DNA from 3 places in the Streptomyces sp. NPDC007905 genome. Region 1 is predicted to be linked to each of the others. Evidence: riboswitches for the same ligand, from Rfam matches in the RefSeq annotation. Region 1 holds a riboswitch; each other region holds the start of a gene.
The links. Region 1 has a riboswitch for cyclic di-AMP ahead of ACFZDC_RS39815 (peptidoglycan DD-metalloendopeptidase family protein). Riboswitches for the same ligand answer to the same signal wherever they lie in the genome.
Positions count from the first base shown of each region.

Region 1 (5,564 bases):
GTACGCGCGCCAGGCGCGCTGCTCCTCGGGAGTGAGCCAGCGGGTCGTCATGCCGCCAGTGTAAGTTTGTTTCAAACTTGAACCAAGACTCAGTTGGGTCTCGCGAGGGAGCGCGCCGATGCCGTACCCGTACGTCCTGCTGTCCGCCGCCGTCTCCCTCGACGGCTGCCTGGACGACACCGGCCCCGACCGGCTCCTGCTGTCCGGCCCGGCCGACTTCGACCGGGTCGACGAGGTACGGGCCTCGGTCGACGCCATCCTGATCGGCGCCGGCACCATCCGTGCCGACAACCCGCGCCTGCTGGTGAACTCACCCGAGCGCCGCGCGGCCCGCGTGGCCGGCGGCAGGCCCGCGTACCCCCTGAAGGTCACCGTCACCGCCACCGGGGACCTCGACCCCGACGCGCACTTCTGGCACACCGGTGGCGAGAAGCTCGTGTACACGACGGACGAGGGGGCCGACCAGGCCTCCCGCGCCCTCGGCCGGACCGCCGACGTGGTCTGCCTCGGTCCCGACCTCGACTGGCGCGCCCTGCTGGAGCACCTGCACGACGTGCGCGGTGTCGGGCGCCTGATGGTCGAGGGCGGCGGAACCGTCCACACCCAGCTCCTCCAGCAGGGCCTCGCCGACGAACTCCAGCTGGTCCTCGCCCCGCTGTTCGTCGGCGACCCGACGGCCCCGCGCCTGTTCGGCCCGGGGACGTACCAGGGCGGTCGGCTCCGCCTCACCGAGACCCGCCGGATCGAGGACGTCGTCCTCATGCGCTACGAGCCCACCGCCCCGGGCACCGGCCGGGCGCCCACCGCCGCCGACCGCCACTGGCTGCGCACCGCCTGCGATCTCGCCGCCCTGTGCCCGCCCTCACGTACGGCCTTCAGCGTCGGCGCGGTGGTGGTCGCCGCCGACGGCACGGAGCTGGCGCGCGGCCACTCGCGGGAGGGCGGCGACCCAGTGGTGCACGCGGAGGAGGCGGCCCTGGCGAAGATCGACCCCACCGACCCGCGCCTTCCGGGCGCCACGGTCTACAGCAGCCTGGAGCCCTGCTCCCGCCGCGCCTCCCGCCCCGCCCCCTGCGCCGAGCTGATCCTCCGGGCGGGCGTAGGCCGGGTGGTCACGGCCTGGCGGGAGCCGGACACGTTCGTGACGGCGGCCGACGGCACCGGGGTGCTGGTGAGCGCCGGCGTGGACGTCGTCCTGCTGCCGGAGTGCGAGGGCCCGGCAAAGGCGCCGAACGCGCATCTGCTGCCCTGAGCGGCCCCTCGCGGAAACCCGTGTGCTGGGCGTCCTGAACATGGCGTACACTGGAGTCACAACGACGCGGGGTGGAGCAGCTCGGTAGCTCGCTGGGCTCATAACCCAGAGGTCGCAGGTTCAAATCCTGTCCCCGCTACTGAAGACTCAGGGCCGGAATCCAGCAATGGATTCCGGCCCTGAGTGTTTCCCCCATCGACCACCCGCAGGGCGCCGAGTGGCGTACATCACAGTCGGTCATCCGCTCGGTCCAACAGCGGTCGCCCGCCGTGTCCGCTCCCGCCACGCTGGACGTACGTCAAGGACACGGGAGACCAGCAGTGCGCCCTGGTGAGGTGGAGGAGAGCCCGTACGCCAGGGCGGCCGGCAGGCTCCCCGGTGACCCCGTCCCGGACCCGGGCCTCGGTCACGCGCGCGTGCCCCTCCCGCCGGGCCCGCGGCGCGGCAGCCGCCCGACCCCGCGCACTCTGGCCCGCGCGCTGCCCGCGCTCCTCATCGCCGGCGGGATCCTGTACGACCTGCTCACTCCGCGCGACTTCACCGCCGTCCCCTTCTTCACGGCCGCTCCGCTGGTCGCCGCACCCCTGTCCGCGCTGCGGGCCACGGTGCTCACCGGCCTCGCCGCCCTGGTCGCCACCTTCGCCGTGCACGCCCGCTACGGCACCGGCACGGACGTGAGCCTGGTCACCGAGGTCGTCACCGTGGCCACCGTCGCCCTGCTGGCCGCCGCCATCAACCGCGTCGTACGCCTCGGTGACCGGCGGCTCGCCTCGGCACGGGAGATCGCCGAGGCCGCCCAGCGGGCCGTGCTGCCCGAGCCCGCCGCACGGATCGCGGGCTTCGACATCGCGGCCCGGTACGAGGCGGCTCAGGAGGACGCCTTCATCGGCGGCGACCTGTACGCGGTGCAGGACAGCCCGCACGGCGTCCGGCTGGTCGTCGGGGACGTACGCGGCAAGGGCATGGGGGCGGTCGCCGCCGTCGCCGTGGTGATCGGGGCGTTCCGGGAGGCCGCCGAGCAGGAGAGCACGCTGGAGGCGGTGGCCGAACGGCTGGAGGGTGCGCTGGCCCGCGAGGGCACCCGGCGGGACGGGATCGACGCCGTCGAGAGCTTCACCACCGCCGTGCTCGCCGAACTGCCGCACGGGGGCGGCGTCGTCCGGATCGTCAACCGCGGCCATCCCCCGCCGCTGCTGTTGCACGACGACGGCACCCTGCGCAGCCTGACCCCGCAGGAGCCCGCGCTCCCGCTCGGCATGAGCGACCTGGGCCGGTGGCCCGACCGCGCGACCGAGTTCGGCTTCCCGAGCGGAGCCACCCTGCTGGTCTACACCGACGGCCTGTCCGAGGCCCGCGACGCCCACGGCCGCTTCTACGACCCCTGGCGCCGGCTCGCCGGACGCCGCTTCCATGACCCGCGCACCCTGGTCGTCCGCCTCGCCGCGGAGGTGCGCCGGCACTCCGGGGGCGGGATGACGGACGACATGGCGCTGCTCGCCGTACGGCGACCGTGACCGCCTGCACCGACAGTGAGCGGATGGGAGCCCTCCGCATAACACCTGAGTCACCCTCAAAAACGCCGGGACTCCTGAGCATCGGTCAACTCGCCCGATTTCCTCCGGTCCTGACGCGTACGTCCAGCCGGAGAAAGGTTAACGATCAAGCCGAACAGCTTGGAATCTGACACGTGGGTCTATTAACGTTCGATAACGCAGCGCGGTCGTCCCAGCCGTCACAAGAGACGGCTCCGTGCGCACGCGCCGAATCCCGCAAGGGAACCGGGGAACCACCACTTTGGGGTGAATCACGCGGATGCTGCCGTGAACTGCTCTGGTCCACGGCCCGTATACGCGCGTAGGAGACCTTCCTGCTCCGAACCCGTCAGCTAACCCGGTAGGCGGAGGAAGGAAAGGAGCACGCCCGCGTGGCGTCCAACCCGCCTGCCCCCAAGGCCCCGTTCGTGCCGGCCCAGCGTGAGACCGACACCTTCGGCTACGGCGACTACCGCACCGAAGAGGGCCCCTGGGAGGAGTGGAATCCCACCGAGGACTCCATCCGACCCGTGCGCGGCCGGCACCGCGTCGCCAAGCAGCGCGGCGGCGGACTCGCCCGCAGCTCCACCGTCCTCGGCGTCGGCGTCATAGCCGCCGTCGGCGCGGGCGGCATGGCCAGCGCCAACACCGGCAAGCCGCCGGTGTCCATCTCCATGCCCGACCTGCCCTCCGTCGGCTCCCTGTTCGGTGACGACTCCTCCGACGCGCCCAAGGCCACCACGGCCTCGCTCAGCACCCTCGGCACGACCTCCGCCGACAGCGACCAGAGCGACGCGGGCGAGGCCCTGCGCAACCGGATCATGGCCCAGGCCGAGCAGCAGCGGAGCAAGGTCGACAGCAAGGCCACCGCGGCCGCCGTCGCCGCCGCCGAGAAGCAGACCGCCGACGCGGCCGCCAAGGCGGAGAAGGAAGCCGCCGCCAAGGCCGCCGCCGCCAAGGAGAAGGCCGAGGCCGCCGCCAAGAAGCAGGCCGCGGCCGAGCGCCTGGCCGAGCTGGCCAAGGAGTACCGGCTGCCGGTCGTCTCCTACACGATCACCGGTACCTTCGGCCAGCCCGGCTCGATGTGGTCCTCCGGCTACCACACCGGCCTCGACTTCGCCGCCCCGACGGGCACGCTGATCAAGGCCGTCCACGGCGGCATCATCACCGAGGCGGGCTGGGCCGGCGCCTACGGCTACCGCACGATCCTCACCCTGGACGACGGCACCGAGCTGTGGTTCTGCCACCAGTCCTCGATCAACGTCAAGGTCGGCCAGAAGGTCGGCACCGGCGACGTCATCGGCCGCATCGGCGCCACCGGCAACGTCACCGGCCCGCACCTCCACCTGGAGGTCCACCCGAACGGCCAGGCCACCGGCATCGACCCGATGACGTGGCTGCGCGGCAAGGGCCTCACCCCCTGACCAGCCGCTGACCCGGCCCCGACCGACCCCTCATCCGGTCCCCGGCAGCCCTGACGGCACCCCCCCGACGTCAGGGCTGCCGGTCCTGTGTTCACACACCGTTCGCGCGGGAATCCCGGAATGGGCGGTACCGGAGTGACGGTTGAAAAGAAGCATGACCGATTCTCTGCGCAAACTCGGCTCCTCCGACCTCGAGGTCTTCCCGCTGGCCCTCGGCGGCAACGTCTTCGGCTGGACCGCCGACGAGGAGGCCTCCTTCGCCGTCCTCGACGCCTACACGGCCGCCGGCGGCAACTTCCTCGACACCGCCGACTCCTACTCGGCGTGGATCGAGGGCAACAAGGGCGGTGAGTCCGAGACGATCATCGGTAAATGGGTCAAGGCCCGCGGCAACCGCTCCGACGTCGTCATCGCGACCAAGGTCAGCCAGCACCCGGAGTACCAGGGCCTGTCCGCGGCCAACATCAAGGCCGCCGCCGACGCCTCCCTGCGCCGCCTGGACACCGACTACATCGACCTCTACTACACCCACTTCGACAAGCCCGAAGTGCCGGTGGAGGAGATCATCGGCGCGCTGGACGAGCTGGTGAGGGCGGGCAAGGTCCGGCACATCGCCGCCTCCAACATCTCCGCTGAGCGCCTGCGGGCCTCCCTCGACCTCTCCGACCGCGAGGGCCTCGCCCGGTACGTCGCCCTCCAGCCCCACTACAACCTGGTCTCCCGCGACACCTACGAGGGCCCGCTGCAGGACCTCGCCGCCCGTGAGGGGCTCGCGGCGGTCCCGTACTTCGCCCTCGCCTCGGGCTTCCTGACCGGCAAGTACCGCCCCGGTACGAAGGTCGACAGCGCCCGTGCCGGCTCCGCCGCCAAGCACCTCGAGTCCGAGCGCGGCCAGAAGGTCCTCACGGCCCTGGACGAGATCGCCACCGCCCACGGGGTCCCGGTGGCCACGGTCGCCCTCGCCTGGCTGGCCGGCCGGCCGACGGTGACGGCCCCCATCGCCTCGGCCCGCACCGTGGAACAGCTTCCGGCGCTGCTGGGAGTGGCGCAGCTGCGGCTGACGCAGGAGGAATCGGACCGTCTGACCCGGGCTTCCGCCTGACTCCCTCTCCGCGGCGACGGCGCCCGGTCACGACGACGTGGTCCGGCGGTGCCGACGCCCCTCACACCGAGGTCTAGGACCGATACGGGTTGTAGACGGGATACGGCACCGTCGGGTGCCCGTATGCCGCCCAGTACGCCGTAGGCACGGGCGCCGGTGCGGAGGCCCGGGCCGCGTACTCCAGTGCCGGCCGGGCGACATCCCTGCGCTTCCACAGCTGGGTGAGCAGCTCCTGCTCCCGTACGACGAAGTCG
Region 1 covers NZ_JBIBKS010000042.1:18,620-24,183, reverse strand. The annotation lists gene ACFZDC_RS39835 (MarR family transcriptional regulator) at 1-51, opposite strand, end outside; gene ACFZDC_RS39830 (dihydrofolate reductase family protein) at 119-1,252, shown strand; tRNA gene ACFZDC_RS39825 (tRNA-Met) at 1,318-1,391, shown strand; gene ACFZDC_RS39820 (SpoIIE family protein phosphatase) at 1,573-2,766, shown strand; cyclic di-AMP (ydaO/yuaA leader) riboswitch at 3,001-3,169, shown strand; gene ACFZDC_RS39815 (peptidoglycan DD-metalloendopeptidase family protein) at 3,177-4,208, shown strand; gene ACFZDC_RS39810 (aldo/keto reductase) at 4,363-5,310, shown strand; gene ACFZDC_RS39805 (PrsW family glutamic-type intramembrane protease) at 5,384-5,564, opposite strand, start outside.

Region 2 (5,564 bases), on a different contig from region 1:
CCGGTGACGATCGCCAAGGCCGGGGGCAACCCCGTCAACGCGGCCTCCATGCTGGCCGTCCTGGGCCTGGGCGCCCAGGGCGGCGAGGAGATCGTCCTCGCCTCCGACGCCGAGGGCGCCGATGCCGCCCTGGACCGTCTGGCCAAGCTGGTCTCCGAGGGCCTCGAAGAGCTCCCCGAGACCGTCTGAGCGGTACCGGGAGGCCGCGTCATCCTTTGCGGGTGACGCGGCTTCCGCGTTTTCGGCAGCCGCCGGAGGAATTCACGGCGGGCACGGATGAATTCATCCGGGCACGGGATGGCACGCGACGGTGAATTGTGATGGCACGCCAGAAAAAGGGCAGCGGGAATTCACGTCCACCGAATATCACTTCTTTGTATACGGCGCCCGTGTTAATGCCGCAGGCCCGACATGTTTACGGCGTGTTGCGAGTTCCTCACACGCTCCGTCCGGTCGCCTCCCGAGGCGAACCGCAGCCGGTGCGCGGTCGTCGAGCGCTCGCAGTGCAGCGCCGTGATCGCCCGTGCACGCTCCCCGTCGCCGCGCGCCACCGCGTCCACGATGGCGCCGTGCTCGGCCCAGGACTCCACCGGATTCGGCGATGCCTCGACCGCGTACATCCAGGCGATCTTGTGCCGCAGCTGGGTCAGCATCGAGGTCAGTGAGTGGCTGCCGGAGGCCTGCGCGAGCGTCTCGTGGAACCAGCCGCCCAGCGAGCGCAGATCCTCGCTGCTGCCCCGTCTCGCCCGTTCCTGGCCCAGCCGGACCAGTCCCCGCAGCACCTTCAGATGGGCCTCGGTGCGCCGCTGGGCGGCCCGGGAGGCGCCGAGCGGCTCCAGGAGCATGCGCATCTCCAGCAGGTCGGCTGCCTCCTGCTCGGTCGGCTCGGCCACGCACGCGCCCGCGTGCCGCCGGGTCACCACGAAGCCCTCCGCCTCCAGGGTGCGCAGGGCCTCGCGGACGGGGACACGCGAGACGCCGTAGCGGCGGGCCAGGACTTCCTCGGTGAGGCGGCTGCCGCGCTCGTAGACACCGGCCACGATGTCGTCCCGGATCGCCGTGCACACCGAGTGCGCCGGAATACGCATGACCGACCTCCGTCTTAATCCCCGTGAAACGTCGACGATGGACGTGTGTTCCGTGACTCTATTCCAATGAGCCGGAATTTCCGACGGCAGGCCTGAATCCATGGATATTTTTTGGACAGCGGATGCGGCGGGCAGGGCGAAAAACGGCGAAAGCCCCGGCTGGTGAGCCGGGGCTTCGGGATGCCGTGCGGTGGAGGGTCAGACGTCCACGCCGTGCTTGCGCAGATAGGTGACCGGGTCGACGTCCGACCCGTACTCGGGGGTCGTACGGGCCTCGAAGTGCAGATGCGGCCCGGTGACATTGCCCGTCGCGCCGGACAGGCCGATCTGGAGGCCCGGGGTGACCTTCTGGCCCACGGTGACGCCGATGGACGACAGGTGGCCGTACTGGGTGTACATGCCGTCGGCCATCCGGATCACGATCTGGTTGCCGTACGCGCCGCCCCAGCCGGTCGAGACGACCGTGCCGGAGCCGACCGCGTGGACGGGCGTGCCGCTCGCCGCGTGGAAGTCGATGCCGGTGTGGGAACCGGAGGACCACAGGGAGCCGCCGGTCTTGTAGCCCGTGGAGACGTACGAGTGCACGATCGGGGCGACGAAGGCGTTCAGGCGCTTGCGCTCGGCCGCGCGGGCGGCGCGCACCTTGGCCTCACGCTCCTTCTCGGCCCGCTCGGCGGCCGCCTTGACCGCGGCCTCCTCGGCCGCCTTCCGGTCGGCGGCCTGCTTCTGGGCGGCGGCCTGCTCGTCGATCTGCTCGGCGACGTCGTCGCTCACGGTGATCACAGGGGTGAGACCGGTCTGCTCGACGGAGTTCTCCGCGGCGAGCGCGGGGGTGGCCGCGAGGGTGCCGATGACACCGGTGGTGGTGAGGGCCGCGATGCCGGCCGCCTGAGCCGTGGTGCGCTTGACCCGGCCGGGCTTGCGGTGCTTCCCGGTGGCGCACATGAACGCCATGAAGTGGCTGGTCCTTTCCTTCCCTCTCGCCTACCGGGTTAGCTGACGGGTTCGGAGCAGGAAGGTCTCCTACGGACCCCCTCGCTCACGCGCGGGCGTCCGATTCACCCCAGGGACTGTGGTTGGGTCCCCGGCTCCCCTGGCTCGCGCCGTACGGGGACTCGGCGATGACTGTCCGGTGCCGCGGGCGCGGCGCACTGCCTGACGAACAGCCTCGAAGACGCTACGGTGAGCGACTTTCGATTCCCAAACGGATCCGGGCTTTTGTAGCGCATCCCACAGGCCAGACAGGCAACGTCTGCCCCAATTCGGACATCTGGAGGGGGCTCCGCACGGCAACTGCGAAGGGTCCTGACGACCCGTCGGTCGCCAGGGCCCCACGCGCGCGTGCGCGGCTTCGCTCCTACTCGGCCGCCACGACGGTGACTTCGCCGATGCCGAGCGCCTCGACCGGCGCCTTGATCTGGGCCGCGTCACCGACGAGCACGGTCACCAGCCGGTCCACCGGGAAGGCGTTGATGACCGCGGCGGTGGCCTCCACGGTGCCGGTGGCGGCGAGCTGCTGATAGAGCGTCGCCTGGAAGTCGTCCGGCAGGTGTTGCTCGACCTGGTCCGCCAGGGTGCTCGCGACGGCCGCCGCGGTCTCGTACTTCAGCGGCGCCACCCCGACGAGGTTCTGCACGGCGACATCGCGCTCGGCGTCGGTCAGGCCCTCCGCCGCGAGCGTGCGCAGCACCGTCCACAGGTCCTGCAGCGCGGGACCGGTGTTCGGGGTGTCCACGGAGCCGCTGATGGCGAGCATCGCGGCACCGGTGCCCTCCGGCGCGGACCTGAGGACCTGCCCGAAGGCGCGCACGCCGTACGTGTAGCCCTTCTCCTCGCGCAGGACGCGGTCCAGGCGGGAGGTGAGGGTGCCGCCGAGGCAGTACGTGCCGAGCACCTGGGCGGCCCACACGCGGTCGTGCCGGTCGGGGCCGATCCGGCCGATCAGCAGCTGCGTCTGGACGGCGCCGGGCCGGTCGACGATGACGACGCGACCGGTGTCGTCGGCGGTCACCGGCGGCACGGGCCGCGGCTGACCCGGCGTGCCGGACCATGCGCCGAGGGTGTCGGTGAGCAGCGCGTCCAGCTCGGTGCCGGCGAGGTCGCCGACCACGACCACGGTGGCCGTGGCGGGCCGGACATGGCGGTCGTAGAAGGCGCGTACGGCCTCCGCGTCGATCTTCTCGACCGTCTCCTCCGTGCCCTGGCGCGGGCGCGACATGCGCGAGGTCTCCGGGAACAGCTCCTTGGAGAGTTCCTTCGCGGCCCGGCGGGAGGGGTTGGCCAGCTCGTGCGGGATCTCGTCCAGGCGGTTGCGGACCAGCCGCTCGACCTCGCTCTCGGCGAAGGCGGGCGCGCGCAGGGCGTCGGCGAGCAGACCGAGGCCCTTGGCCAGGCGAGAGGCCGGGACCTCCAGGCTGAGGCGGACGCCGGGGTGGTCGGCGTGCGCGTCGAGCGTGGCGCCGGCCCGCTCCAGCTCGGCGGCGAACTCCTCCGCCGAGTGCTTGTCGGTGCCCTCGGAGAAGGCCCGCGCCATGATCGTGGCGACGCCGTCCAGGCCGGCCGGTTCGGTCTCCAGGGGCGCGTCCAGCAGCACCTCTACGGCGACGACCTGCTGACCGGGACGGTGGCAGCGCAGAACGGTCAGGCCGTTGTCCAGCGTGTCGCGTTCGGGGGCCGGGAACGCCCAGGGCTTGGCCGCACCCGGCTGCGGCTGGGGGTGGAAGTCCATCGTGGCGAGCTCGGTCACTTGGCCGTCTCCTCGTTGTCGTTACCGGCCTCTACCGTGGCCTCCGATTCCGGGTCCTCGGGGACGTCGGCGTCCTCGACGGCCTCGGGCGACTTCGGCTCGTAGACGAGGACCGCGCGGTTGTCGGGGCGCAGGCGGGCCTTGGCGACCTCCTGGACCTCCTCCGGGCTGACCTCCAGGACACGCTGGACGGCGGTCAGGGCGAGCTGCGGGTCGCCGAACAGGACGGCGTACCGGCACAGTTCGTCGGCGCGGCCGGCTACCGTGCCGAGCCGGTCCAGCCACTCGCGCTCCAACTGGGCCTGGGCGCGCTCCATCTCCTCGGGCGTGGGGCCCTCCTCGGCGAACCGGGCGAGCTCCTCGTCGATCGCGGCCTCGATCACCGGCACCTCGACGTCGCCGGAGGTCTTCACGTCCAGCCAGCCGAGCGAGGGCGCGCCGGCCAGGCGCAGCAGGCCGAAGCCGGCCGTGACGGCCGTACGGTCGCGGCGCACGAGCCGGTTGTACAGGCGGGAGGACTCGCCGCCGCCGAGGATGGTCAGGGCCACGTCGGCGGCGTCCGCGTCACGGGTGCCGTCGTGCGGGAGCCGGTAGGCGGCCATCAGAGCGCGCGCCGGGACCTCCTCCACGACGACCTCGCGCAGCTGCTCCCCGATGATCTCCGGCAGGGAGCCGTCGCGGGGCGCGGGCTTGCCGTCGTGGCCGGGGATGGACCCGAAGTACTTCTCGATCCAGGCGAGGGTCTGCTGGGGGTCGATGTCGCCGACCACGGAGAGCACCGCGTTGTTCGGCGCGTAGTAGGTGCGGAAGAACTGGCGCGCGTCCTCCAGGGTGGCCGCGTCCAGGTCCGCCATCGAGCCGATCGGCGTGTGGTGGTAGGGGTGGCCCTCCGGGTAGGTGAGGGCGGTCAGCTTCTCGAAGGCGGTGCCGTAGGGCACGTTGTCGTAGCGCTGGCGGCGCTCGTTCTTGACGACGTCCCGCTGGTTCTCCATGGACTCGTCGTCCAGGGCGGCGAGCAGGGAGCCCATGCGGTCGGCCTCCAGCCAGAGGGCGAGCTCCAGCTGGTGGGCGGGCATGGTCTCGAAGTAGTTGGTGCGCTCGAAGCTGGTGGTGCCGTTCAGCGAGCCGCCGGCGCCCTGCACCAGCTCGAAGTGGCCGTTGCCCTTGACCTGCGCCGACCCCTGGAACATCAGGTGCTCGAAAAGGTGAGCAAGGCCGGTGCGTCCCTGGACTTCGTGGCGGGAGCCGACGTCGTACCAGAGGCAGACCGCCGCCACCGGGGTCAGGTGGTCCTCGGAAAGCACCACGCGCAGACCGTTGGCCAGGCGGTGCTCGGTCGCTGTCAGGCCCCCGGAGCCTGCCTCGGCTGTGGTCGTGTGACCCATGGGCATGTACGTCCCTTCGCGAGCGGAGGCGGTCGTCGAAACCGCGGTCTTCCTGCCGTTCCTGCCACTGTATGCAAAGCGTGCGGGGCCTCGGCGAAGTTCCCGCGGGACGTACGCCCACAGCGGATCGCGTAGCCTGCGTCGCGCGTGCCGCGGGGCGGCCCCGGGGGCGGCCCTCCCGTGCCGGGCCGGTCCGGTGGGACCGGGTCGTGGCACGGCTTGTCAGTGCGTCGGTCCACAATGGTCCGCGTCAGATCCGTCAAACGCTTCAGCAAGAGCGAGCCGGAGGGGCGCGTCGGTGTCGGGAGAGCGAGCGCGCGGAGGCCCGAAGGGCTGAGCACGGTC
Region 2 covers NZ_JBIBKS010000003.1:400,527-406,090, forward strand. The annotation lists gene ACFZDC_RS08190 (HPr family phosphocarrier protein) at 1-189, shown strand, start outside; gene ACFZDC_RS08195 (FCD domain-containing protein) at 393-1,088, opposite strand; gene ACFZDC_RS08200 (peptidoglycan DD-metalloendopeptidase family protein) at 1,287-2,042, opposite strand; cyclic di-AMP (ydaO/yuaA leader) riboswitch at 2,055-2,219, opposite strand; gene ACFZDC_RS08205 (insulinase family protein) at 2,446-3,834, opposite strand; gene ACFZDC_RS08210 (insulinase family protein) at 3,831-5,225, opposite strand.
Region 2: linked by a shared signal. The riboswitch ahead of ACFZDC_RS08200 (peptidoglycan DD-metalloendopeptidase family protein) and the one ahead of ACFZDC_RS39815 (peptidoglycan DD-metalloendopeptidase family protein) in region 1 are both predicted to bind cyclic di-AMP.

Region 3 (5,564 bases), on a different contig from region 1:
AGGGCGGCATCGACTGCGACCCGCAGGACCCTCGGGCCTACGGGGTGCTCGTGCGCTACCTGCGCGCCATGCGGCCGTACATCGAGAGCTTCTGGACCACCGGCGAGGACCTGGGGCTCACCCAGGACCTGGTGGAGCGCGCGGCGGCGGAGGCGGGTCTGGTCTCCTCCGTCCAGGCGGTGTACCCGCTGCTGGACGACGAGACGGCGGCCAGGAGGCGGCTCGCGGACGCCTTCGCCGTCGAGGTGGACGGCATCGGCCTGGACGAGCTGGCGGGCGGCTGCGGGGTCGCCGAGTCGGTGCTGGCGGCCCTGGACCGGGCGTCGGTGCCGTACCGGGGCACCCGCGTGGCCGTGCAGGGGCTGGGCACCATGGGCGGGGCCACGGCGCGCTTCCTGGCGCGCGCGGGCCTCACGGTGGTGGCCGTGGCCGACGTCAAGGGGACCATGGCCAACCCGGAGGGCCTCGACGTGGACGCGCTGCTCGCGGCGCGGGACGGGTACGGCACCGTCGACCGCTCAGCGCTGCGCCCCGGCGACCGTGAACTGCCCGGTGACGCCTGGCTGTCCGCCGACGCGGAGGTGCTGGTGCCCGCGGCGGTGTCGTACGCGATCGGCACGGCCGAGCAGGAGCGGATCACCGCCCGCTGGATCGTCGAGGCCGCCAACATGCCCGTGCTGCCCGAGGCGGAGGCGCTGCTGGCCGCCCGCGGGGTGACCGTGCTGCCGGACGTGGTGGTCAACTCCGCGACGAACGCCTGGTGGTGGTGGACGCTCTTCGGTGACATCGGCCCGGACGCCGACGAGGCGTTCGCCCACATCCGCCGCTCGATGCGCGCCCTGATCGATCTGGTGCTCGCCCGCGCGGAGACCGACCGGACGACACCGCGCGCCGCCGCCCACGCCCTGGTCACGGACCGCCTGCCGGTGATCGCGGAGCGCTTCGGCTGGTACCGCTGACGGCGGCCCGGCCGGTGGCACGCGAAGTGGCCGGAGCAAGCAGGCCCCTTCGGCGGGGCTCTGACCGACGCATTAGGGTGACCGCGTGGCGAGAGTGCGGTTGAGCGTGGCGGAGCGGCGGGAGGAGCTGCTGCGGTCCGCCATCGAGCAGATCGAGGCGCGGGGCGTGGCGGCGGTCAGGATCGCCGACGTGGCCTCCGCGCTCGGTGTGAGCAACGCGCTGGTGCTGTATCACTTCTCGACGAAGGAGAAGCTGGTCGCCGCCGCGTTCACCTATGCGGCCGAGGACGATCTCGCGCGTCTGCGGGCGCTGCTGGGCCGGCGCACCTCGGCGTTGCGCCGGCTGCGGGCGGCGGTGCGCTGGTACGCGCCCACGGGCCAGGCCAAGGGCTGGCGGCTGTGGATCGAGGGCTGGGCGGTGGCCCTGCGCGAACCCGCTCTCCGCGAGGTCACCCGGGATTTGGACAAACAGTGGAAGGCGGCGATCGCCGAGGTCGTCGCCGAGGGCGTGGCAGCGGGCGAGTTCGAGTGCGCCGACCCGGCGGGGGCGGCTCTGCGGCTCACCGCGCTCCTCGACGGGCTCGCGGTGCAGCTGACGTCGTACCCGGGCGCGGTGCCGCGGTCCCGGGCCCAGCAGTGGGTGGACGACGCCCTGGCCCGGGAACTCGGGCTGCCGCGGGAGGCGTTGACCGAGCGGGTGCGCTGAGCCGTCCTGCCGGGGCGCTCCCGTGAGCCTGCCCCGCACCGCCGGGTTCGCGGTACGGGGCCATGGCGGTCCTCACGCCACCGACGCGATCCACAGCTTGATGTCGTCCGGGGACAGCGTGCCCTTGGCCGTCACATGGTCGCCGGAGGACTCGCCGCGCAGCCGGCGGCCGATCCACGGGACGAGGTACTCGCGGGCCCAGTGGACGTCGTCGCGGCGGACCTCCAGGGTGCCCCGGGGCGGGAGCGGCGGCCAGGGCTGCTCCGGGTCGGCCGGGACGTCCAGGCCGAGGGCCTGGCCGGCGCGCAGCGCCACGCGCGTGTGGCCCTCGGGTGAGAGGTGCAGCCGGTCGTGGTCCCAGGCCCTGCGGTCCTGGACGGACTTCAGGGACCACAGGTCGAGCACGGGACAGCCGTACCGGTCGGCGATGGCGCGGACGTGCCCGTTGTAGGTGGCGATCTTGCCGCGCAGGTGCTTGAGCAGGGGAACGCCACGGGTGTCGAAGCCGGTCGTCACCAGGACCGAGCCCGCGGCCCCGGTGAGCCGGGCCACGGCGCGCTCGAAGCGCTCGGCCACCTCGTCCGGGTCGGTGCCGGGCCGGATGATGTCGTTGCCGCCCGCGCAGAAGGAGACGAGGTCCGGGGCCATTTCGACGGCCTTGGGGACCTGGTCGGCCACGATCTGGTCGAGCAGCTTTCCACGCACCGCCAGGTTCGTGTACGCGAAGTCGCCCTCGGGCCGCCGGTCGGCGAGCAGTACCGCGAACCGGTCGGCCCAGCCCACGAAGGCCCCGTCGGGGCCGGGGTCGCCGACGCCCTCGGTGAAGCTGTCCCCCACCGCCACGTACGACCCGATCACTGATCTGCTGTCATTCTTCGAATCGTCTGCCACGTCGGACCATGATTCACCTTCGGATGTGACCTACGCGACCGTAATTCAGGGTTGACGGACGGTGAGATAAGCCACTTCCCCAACACCCTCGGCCGGGAATACGCCAGCCGGCCCGACACGCCGACGGCCGGACCCGGGGATCGGGGTCCGGCCGTCGGCGGCGTGTCAGGCAAGAGGTTTACGGCGTGGTCGTCAGCCGACGGCGACGCCGTGCGAGCGGAGGTAGCCGACCGGGTCGATGTCCGACCCGTAGTCGGGCGTGGTGCGGATCTCGAAGTGCAGGTGCGGTCCGGTCACGTTGCCGGTGGCACCGGACAGACCGAGCCGGCCGCCCTCGGTCACGGTCTGGCCGGCCGAGACGGAGAGCTGGGAGAGGTGGCCGTACTGGGCGTAGTAGCCGTCGTTCAGCTTGATGACGACCTGGTTGCCGTACGCGCCGCCCCACCCGGCGGAGACGACGGTGCCGGCGGCAACGGCCTTGACGGGGGTGCCGGTCGGCACGACGAAGTCGACGCCGGTGTGGTAGCCGCTGGACCACATGCTGCCTGCCACGTGGTAGCCGGTGCCGATGGTGGCGCCGGTGACCGGGAGGGTGTAGCCGGTGGAGGGGGCGGGGGTCTGCGCCGCCGCGGTCGCGGTGGTCGCCGGGGCCGACGGGGTCGCCTGCGGCTTCCGGGAGGCCCGCGAGGGCTCGGCGGACTCGGTGTGCGTCGTCGCCGCCTTCGCGCCGAGGGACAGCTTCAGACCCGGGTGGATCAGCGACGGGTCGGCGCCGACGGCCTGCCGGTTGTCCTCGTAGAGCCGGTGCCAGCCGCCGCTGACGTTCTGCTCGTCGGCGATCGCCGCCAGGCAGTCACCGGATTTCACCGTGTAGCTGCGCACGCCCGCGTTCGACTGCGCGGTGGCCTTCTTCTCAGCCGTCTTGTCCACGGCCGGAAGGGACTGCGCGGCCTTACCGGCAACGGACTGCGTGGTGGCGGCGTGCGCTCCGGCGGCTGCGACGAGCGGCAGGGCCAATGCGGCACCGCCGGTCCCGGCGACGGCGATCGAGCGGGTGAGACGCCGGGTCTTCGGGCGTCGGTGCTTACCCTTCGCGGGCATGGCTCGTTCCTCTCCGGCGCCTGCGAGGTGAGCTGTCGGGTTCGGGCTGGAGCTGCCCGGCCGCCACGCGCGGCTGCACCCCGAGCCTGTGCCCCGGAGACCGGGACAGGCAGTCATACCTGGTGGGTCCCCCGCTCCTGCCGAACACGGGTCAAGTGTGTGGGGACTCCGGGCGGCGGCAGGATTCGGCGTTCCGTCCGGATTGGTGGCGAACGTAAGCGAGCGAGACGCACCCGGACAAGCAGCAGTTTCCCGGCGTGAGTGCTCCAGCTGATCGAATTCGGGAATGTACGGTCACCCTCCGTGAATACCCGAATCCTGCACCCTTTCAATTACCCCCGCCGCCACGGGAATTACGTGCACATGACGCGCGACACACGGTCACGAATATGACGCTCCTCACGCACCGCCTCCCCATGCCGTGCTATTCCAGAGCGAGTTGCAATGAAGGCTGCAATTCGGTCAGAAGCCTCAGATACGGCGCAGCCGGATAACTTTCGCATCCAGGTCACCCTTCAGTCCGGTGCGCAGACCGTGGTGCAGCAGGACCGCTCCCCGGTGGACCTCGCCCGTTTCGCGGCATTCGTACGCTTCTGCCGGGTCGAGTCCGCGCAGCCGCAGCGCCGGCACCGGCTCACCGTAGCTCTGCGCCTGGAGGCAGACGAGGACCGCGGTCTCACCCCCGAGCACGTACTGGACGGCGCTCAGGCCACCCGTCGGGGGCCGCAGCCGGTACAGCTCGCCGCGCTGGACGACCGGACGGATCTCCTTGTAGAGCTCCACCCACTGCCGGGCCTCGGACAGCTCCTCCTCGGTCCACTCGGTGAGGTCGCCGCCGACGCCGAGCACCCCGGCCATCGAGCTGACGAAGCGGAACCGCAACGGGCTGACCCGCCCGTTGAGCTGGGTGTTCGGGCTGTCGGTGACCCAGGCGGCCATGACCCGCGCGGGGTGGATCTGGCTGAAGCCGTGCTGGATGGCGAGCCGGTCGAGCGGGTCGGTGTTGTCGGAGGTCCACACCTGGTCGGTGCGGCTGAGCACGCCGAGGTCGATCCGGCCGCCGCCACCCGAGCAGGACTCGAAGGCGACCTGGGGGTGGGCGGTGCGCAGCCGGTCCAGCAGGGCGTACAGGGCGCGGACGTGGTCGACCCACAGGCGCTGCGGGTACGGCTCCCCGGGCCAGCCGGCGTCGGTGAAGCAGCGGTTGAAGTCCCACTTCACGTAGTCGATCGGGGCGCTGGACAGGAGGGTGTCCAGCTGCCTCCAGAGGTATTCCTGAACGTCCTCGCGAGCGAGGTTGAGGACGAGCTGGTTGCGCAGTTCCGTCCGCTTTCGCCCCGGTTGGTGCTGCACCCAGTCGGGGTGGGCGCGGTAGAGCTCGCTGTCGGGGTTGACCATCTCGGGCTCGACCCAGATGCCGAACTGCATGCCGAGGCCGTGCACCTGGTCCGCGAGGGGCTTGAGGCCGTGCGGGAAGCGGTCGGGGTTGGGCGTCCAGTCGCCGAGACCGGCCCGGTCGCTGGTGCGGGCGCCGAACCAGCCGTCGTCCACCACGAACAGCTCGACGCCGATCGCGGCGGCCCGCCGGGCGAGGGCGGTCTGCTGCTGCTCGGAGATGTCGAAGTTGGTCGCCTCCCAGGAGTTGAACAGCACCGGCCGGTCCCGGTCCGCGTCCGGGATGACGTACGCCCGCTGGTAGGCGTGCCAGGTGCGGCTGGCCCCACCGAAGCCGCCGTCGCTCCACAGGCCCGCGAAGACGGGTGTGGTGTACGACTGCCCCGGCTCCAGGAGCAGCAGGCCCGAGTCGTCGTAGCCCGCGCCGCCGGTGATCTGCACGCGCGCGTCCGGGAGTTGGGCGACGGCGATGCGCCAGGAGCCGGACCAGCCGAGCGCGCAGCCGTAGACCT
Region 3 covers NZ_JBIBKS010000038.1:46,157-51,720, forward strand. The annotation lists gene ACFZDC_RS38950 (Glu/Leu/Phe/Val dehydrogenase dimerization domain-containing protein) at 1-959, shown strand, start outside; gene ACFZDC_RS38955 (TetR family transcriptional regulator C-terminal domain-containing protein) at 1,045-1,665, shown strand; gene ACFZDC_RS38960 (GDSL-type esterase/lipase family protein) at 1,738-2,523, opposite strand; gene ACFZDC_RS38965 (peptidoglycan DD-metalloendopeptidase family protein) at 2,749-3,657, opposite strand; cyclic di-AMP (ydaO/yuaA leader) riboswitch at 3,660-3,825, opposite strand; gene ACFZDC_RS38970 (alpha-galactosidase) at 4,129-5,564, opposite strand, start outside.
Region 3: linked by a shared signal. The riboswitch ahead of ACFZDC_RS38965 (peptidoglycan DD-metalloendopeptidase family protein) and the one ahead of ACFZDC_RS39815 (peptidoglycan DD-metalloendopeptidase family protein) in region 1 are both predicted to bind cyclic di-AMP.